2 regions of the Gottfriedia sp. NPDC056225 genome follow, and region 1 is predicted to be linked to the other one. Evidence: riboswitches for the same ligand, from Rfam matches in the RefSeq annotation. Region 1 holds a riboswitch; the other holds the start of a gene.
The links. Region 1 has a riboswitch for S-adenosylmethionine ahead of ACFCYN_RS13715 (LLM class flavin-dependent oxidoreductase). Riboswitches for the same ligand answer to the same signal wherever they lie in the genome.

Region 1 (3,421 bases):
TTTAAGACAGTATTGTTCTTCTCCTTTACGGCAGTTTTCACAATCGCCGCATGAGTCAACCATACAACCAACACCAACTCGATCGCCAACCTTGTATTTCGCTACCTCTGCTCCTACATCCGTTACTATTCCGGCAATTTCATGTCCCGGTACAAGTGGGTAGTGCACATGACCCCATTCTCCATGTGCAGTATGAATGTCGGAATGGCAAATTCCAGCGTATTTTATTTCAATTAGAACATCATTTAAATCAAGATCACGTCGTTTAATCTCAGAAGCTCGAAAGGACTTGTCAGGACCATCTACAGCTCTTGCTTTTGCAGTTATCATAAATAAAACCTCCTAAAAAATATTTATAAAGAGAACAAAACAAATCACTCAGGTTAAACTCTACTTGGATATTTACCTTAAATTTATTCTCTTGCACCATCATCATAATCCCTCTAGTTAACTCTAGGTCAAGCGATTAAATTATTTTTTTGAGGAATCCAAGTTTCTTTTTTGTGACATAAAAAAAATAACGTGATAAAATCCCTTCATAATAATAGAGTTGGCTCAGGGGCTAAATCATAAAGAGAGGAAGATAAGTGTTGAAAACATATTCAATCGGGGAAGTAGCAAAAGAATTGAAACTTACTGTATATACTTTGCGATACTATGACAAAGAAGGGCTTATGCCTTTTGTGGAACGGACAACCAGTGGTATACGAGTTTTTAAAGAATCTGATATAGAGGCGTTAAAAATAATTGAGTGTCTGAAATCTACAGGGATGCCAATAAAGGAAATTAAAAATTTCATAGAATGGTGTTCTGATGGAGATTCCACATTACAACTAAGATATGACTTGTTTATGGAAAGAAAAGCGAATGTAGAAGCACAGATGGAAGAATTAAAAAAAACTATGGAAATTATCGAGTACAAATGTTCATATTATCAAATTGCTTTAGAAGCAGGAACGGAAAATATTTTAAAAAACAATAAAAAAGAAACTTTGAATTGTCAGTAACTAAAAGCCCCCCACCGATTCATAAATGAGTTATGAATTAGTGGTCATTATTTTTTTGAGTCAACTAATCAATTTAAACTTGATCAGTATGTAAACCTGATTTTGTTGTTGATCGATGACTCCAAAAATCTAAACATATACACAAATGTAAAGGCAAATCTCAACTCGTAAACGAACAATTATTATATATTATAAAAAATTTATAAAATTTTATTTTTTCTAATAACAACACCGATGAAAGCGTTATCAATATAGAGGAACTTAAAATCCGATATTGACAATCAGTTTACTAGGATTTATTATTCAATTAATGAAATTACATAACAGAAACTTATCGAGAGTGACCGAGGGATCAGGCCCTATGACGTCCGGCAACCTCCTTGAAAAGGAACGGTGCCACTTCCTGCAGAATGAAATCATTCTGATAGATAAGTCGAAAACAATCGTTTCCGATGCCTCTTTCTGAATGAAAGAGGCTTTTTATGTTTTTATATACTTTTCAATTACAGGGGGGATCTCTTAATCATTCTACAAGATATTAAGGAATTTGTTTTATAACTTACTTTTATAAAATTTTTTATTTAAACAAAATGCAAGCTTAGTTGATAGTTAACTTGTTTAGATGAATAATAAGGGAGAGAATAGAAATGAAATATGGTTTTTGGTTACCGATTTTTGGAGGATGGTTAAGAAATGTGGACGACGAAAAGATGCCACCAACCTTTGATTATGCTAAAGAAGTTATTCAATCAGCAGAAAAATGGGGCTACTCAACTACTTTAATAGCTGAATTATATTTAAATGATATAAAAGGACCAGAACATGATTCACTTGAAGCTTGGTCGACTGCAGCTGCTCTAGCAGCAGTGACGGAAAAAATTGAAATTATGACAGCAATACGCCCTGGTTTTCATAATCCAGCTGTAACAGCGAAAATGGCAGCAAATATCGATCAAATCAGTAATGGCCGTTTTACGTTAAACGTAGTTTCTGCTTGGTGGGCAGAAGAAGCGCGTCAATACGGTGGCATTTTTACAGAGCACGATGAGCGTTATGCGCGAACTGAAGAGTTTATTGATGTTCTAAAAGGGTTATGGACAGAAGAAACCTTCAATTATTCTGGCCAATTTTATAATTTAAAAGAAACGAAGCTTGCTCCAAAACCTGTTCAAAGACCTAATCCACTGCTCTATGCTGGAGGTGAAAGTGAAAAAGGTAAGCAAACAATTGCTGAAAAATGTGATGCTTATGTGATGCACGGTGGAACAGTTGAAGAGATTGCTCGAAAAATAAATGATATGAAAGTTCGCCGTGAACAAACTACTAATGCACCATTTAGTTCTTTCGGTATGGCTGCTTATGTTATTTGCCGCGATACAGAAGAAGAAGCTTTTGCAGAGCTTGAAAAAATCACATCCGTAAAGGAATCAAGCGGTTATGCAGGGTTTAAAGATTTCACAACAAAATCACAATTAGAGCAACAAATACAATTACAAGATTATTCGGTTTCAAATCGTGGGTTAAGACCAAATTTAGTTGGTACGCCTGAACAAATTGCAGATCGAATTTTACAATACGAAGAAGCGGGCTTAGACTTACTATTATTACAATTCTCTCCTCAACTAGAGGAAATGGAACGCTTTTCTAAGCAAGTTATGCCTTTAGTAGAACAAAAACGTAGTTTAATAAATAGCTAGAATGGGGATATGAAAATGAGCAAAGTATACGTTATACATGAAAATAGTGAATGGACACTACATTTAACAAAAAGATTAGAGGAGCTAGGTGTTCCTTATGAAGAATGGCACTTAGATGAAGGAACGGTTGATTTATCAGTAGCACCACCAGAAGGAATCTTCTACAGCCGAATGAGCGCTTCTTCTCATACACGTGATCATCGTTTTGCAGCTGAATTAACAGGGCAAGTATTAGCTTGGCTTGAGGCACATGGGCGTACGGTATTAAATGGAACAAGCGCTTTAAAGCTAGAAGTTAGTAAGGTTTTACAATACTTAGAATTAAATAAATATGGTGTAAAGACGCCAAAAACAATTGCAGCTGTTGGAAAACAAAATATTATTAACGCGGCTGAAAAATTTGCAGGACAGTCATTTATCACAAAGCATAATCGTGCTGGTAAAGGATTAGGTGTTCAATTATTCCATAGTGTAGAAGCATTAAAAGCTTATGTGGAAGGGCCTACTTTCGAAGAGCCAGTCGATGGCATTACACTTATTCAAGAATACATTCTATCCCCAGAAAGCTACATCACTCGTTGTGAGTTTGTAGGTGGAAACTTTGTTTATGCTGTTAAAGTTGATACTTCAGAAGGATTTGAACTTTGTCCAGCAGACGCATGCCAAATTGGAGATTTATTCTGTCCAGTAGGTGAAGAAGTAGAAGAAAAACCTAAG
Region 2 (3,421 bases), on a different contig from region 1:
AGATTTAAGAGAAATTTATGTGTTAGTCGATGCAGACGAGGCTGGTGAAAAGCTTAGAAGATTGTTAAAAAGAGAATTTCCACAGGCTGAACATCTGTACATTGATCGAAGTTATCGAGAAGTAGCAACAGCTCCAAGTCAACATTTAGCAAGTGTATTATTAGGAGCGGATATTTCAGTATTTACGGATTATTTACGAACAAATTAAAGAGGAATAATGATCATGCAGCAATGGACAAAGACAGATTTAATGCAAAGAATACAGTCAAAAGAGACTACCGTGATATATATATATACCGCAATGTGTGGTACATGCCAAGTAGCATCAAAAATGCTAGAAATTGTTAACGAGATTCTGCCAAATTTACCAATGAGTAAGGTAAATATTAATGAAATTGTGGAGGAAGCTCAAAGCTGGAAGATCGAAAGTGTACCTTGTTTACTTATTTTTGAAAATGGGGAAATGAAACAAAAAATCTACGCTTTCCAATCTGTTCCATATTTACATGAACTGTTAAAAAAATATAATTTATATATTAAACGATGAGTGCATACGAAATGATGCGCTCTTTTTTAATTGCCTTAAACTATTTCCTGTTTTTAGACATATTTCTCGGGAAATGAGTTGAATGGTGTAGAAAAAATATTAAATAATAGATTTTTATCAAGTAAATGTCGAGCGAAATATAAAGAACACACCTCTAATCTATGAGAAAATAGATTAAAGAATCCAAAAAGAGGTGTTTAAGATGGAAATTAAGGAGTGGGTTGGACAAGCTAGAAACTTATTTATAAAAAAAGAATATTTACAAATTATTTTACCAATTGAAGAAAAAATAGTTGAGTTTAACGGAATAAATGAAAAACTATTTGTTAGATTTAGCAAAAAGGCACCTTTTATTGAGGTAATCGATCGCTCAATACCTCAACTTAGAGTTAACTTTACAAAAGATGGATGGGAATCGTTATATTCAGGTTCGCAAAGATTAAGTCTATTGTTAAAACTAAATGATGCTTCATTTGACGGAAATTACCGCTTATTACTACTGATTGAAACAATTTTTCAATATACAGGTGTAGAAAGTGATAAAAAACTTTTGGAAAATTGTTGACAACTTGTGTCTAAGTTTGTAGAATGAGAATTACGTTAAAGCAAGCAGTATTTACTAAGGAATATTGGTAAGTAAGCTATAAAATACGTTGACAACTTTATATAATCGTAAGTTAACTCTTATCGAGAGAGGTGGAGGGACTGTGCCCTATGAAACCCAGCAACCGTCAATGATCGTCATTGAAATGGTGCTAATTCCTGCAAAGCAAATTGCTTTGAGAGATGAGAGAAAGGAATACTTTTTGTATGTAAAACCTTTCTGCTCATGTGAGTTGAAAGGTTTTTTTGTATTATGCGACTAAAAAAGTACGTTCTTACAAAAAATTGAAGAATGAGTTGTTAGAATGTTTTGAAAGGAGAACTAGTATGATTCAAATAAATAATGTAAGTAAAATATACAAGGGTAAAAAAGGCACAGTTACCGCGGTACAAAATGTATCGTTAACGATTAGTGCAGGTGAGATTTTTGGCATGATCGGATATAGCGGCGCAGGGAAAAGTACGCTATTACGTATGCTAAATGGACTTGAATCACCAACATCAGGTGAGGTTATTATTAATGGTCAATCTATTTCGAAATGTTCATCTAGTCAATTAAGAAAAGCAAGACAGAAGATAGGAATGATTTTCCAACATTTTAATTTATTATGGTCAAGAACTGTATTAGAAAATATACTTTTCCCACTTGAAATTGCTAAAGTACCTAAACAGGAAAGCATTACTCGTGCGAAGGAATTAGTCAAACTAGTGGGACTTGAAGGAAGAGAAAATGCTTATCCTTCTGAACTAAGTGGTGGACAAAAGCAACGTGTTGGAATTGCAAGAGCATTAGCTAATAATCCAGATGTTCTTTTATGTGATGAAGCAACTTCTGCATTAGATCCAGAAACTACTGATTCAATCTTAGCTTTGCTTACAAATATTAATAAGCAGTTAGGTATTACAATTATTCTAATCACACATGAAATGCATGTTATACAAAAAATTTGCCAACGAGTTGCCGTAATGGAAAATGGACAAGTTGTAGAAGAAGGCCATGTTGTAGATGTATTTACACATCCTAAACAATCAATTACGAAGAAATTTGTAAAGCAAATTAAAGGCACAGATGAAGAATTGGACAATGAAGTAATTTCTAAAAGTGTTGGGAATGATAATACTTACAAGCTAACGTTTAAAAATGGACAAGCAGACCAACCGCATATTTCTGAAGTAGTAAAACACTTTGAAATTGAAGTGAATATTTTACAAGGAAAAATTGTTCAAACCGCTGAAGGCTCTTATGGGACAATGAAAATTCAACTTGTTGGAGATAGAAATAACATCAAAGACGCAATTGCTTATTTAGAATCAAAACAAGTTGAAGTGGAGGTAGCATAAGATGACACAACTTTTTCAAAATGTTGATTGGGAAGCTATGCGTATAGCAACTCAAGAAACATTATTTATGACAGTTATAGGTGCGGTGGCAACGTTTATTTTTGGATTAATAATCGGTTTATTCTTATTTTTAACTAGTAAAGACCAACTTCTTGAAAATAAATTTTTTAATACAATCCTAGCAGCGTTTGTAAATATTTTTCGTTCAATACCGTTTATCATATTAATCATTTTACTAATTCCGTTTACAATCTTTATTCTTGGTTCAATGCTTGGTGCAAAAGCAGCATTACCTGCACTTATTATCGGTGCTGCACCATTCTATGCAAGAATGGTTGAGATCGGCTTACGTGAAATAGATAAAGGTGTAATTGAAGCTGCAAGAGCAATGGGAGCTAGTACTTTCACAATCATCGTAAAAGTGTTAATTCCAGAAGCATTACCAGCAATTATCTCAGGTTTAACAGTTACTACTATTGCGATTGTTGGTTATACAGCAATGGCTGGTGTAGTAGGTGGTGGTGGACTTGGTAACTTAGCATTTATGGAAGGATACCAACGTTCAAATAACGAAGTGACATTTGTTGCGACAATTATTATTTTATTAATCGTATTTATTCTTCAATTTATTGGTGATTTAATTACAACAAAAATAGATAAAAGAGCTTAATGATATTAGGGAGGAAACGACAGTGAAATTCAAAAGAATCGCAGGAATTTTAGGAGCAGGTGTATTAGCATTATCTTTAGCAGCATGTGGTGCTAATAATAAAGATAAAGAATTAGTAGTAGGTGCATCAAATGTACCTCACGCAGTTATTTTAGAACAAGCTAAACCAATTCTTAAAAAAGAAGGAATTAACTTGAAAATTGTTAAATTCCAAGATTATGTTTTACCAAATAAGGCATTAGCTTCAAAAGAATTAGATG

Region 2: linked by a shared signal. The riboswitch ahead of ACFCYN_RS06560 (methionine ABC transporter ATP-binding protein) and the one ahead of ACFCYN_RS13715 (LLM class flavin-dependent oxidoreductase) in region 1 are both predicted to bind S-adenosylmethionine.

What each region holds. Positions count from the first base shown of each region.
Region 1 is NZ_JBHJTJ010000019.1:11,724-15,144, reverse strand. It holds gene ACFCYN_RS13725 (NAD(P)-dependent alcohol dehydrogenase) at 1-330, opposite strand, end outside; gene ACFCYN_RS13720 (MerR family transcriptional regulator) at 591-1,007, shown strand; SAM riboswitch class I at 1,336-1,442, shown strand; gene ACFCYN_RS13715 (LLM class flavin-dependent oxidoreductase) at 1,655-2,704, shown strand; gene ACFCYN_RS13710 (ATP-grasp domain-containing protein) at 2,720-3,421, shown strand, end outside.
Region 2 is NZ_JBHJTJ010000006.1:58,942-62,362, reverse strand. It holds gene ACFCYN_RS06575 (ribonuclease M5) at 1-208, shown strand, start outside; gene ACFCYN_RS06570 (thioredoxin family protein) at 224-547, shown strand; gene ACFCYN_RS06565 (hypothetical protein) at 750-1,112, shown strand; SAM riboswitch class I at 1,229-1,340, shown strand; gene ACFCYN_RS06560 (methionine ABC transporter ATP-binding protein) at 1,478-2,491, shown strand; gene ACFCYN_RS06555 (methionine ABC transporter permease) at 2,493-3,161, shown strand; gene metQ (methionine ABC transporter substrate-binding lipoprotein MetQ) at 3,184-3,421, shown strand, end outside.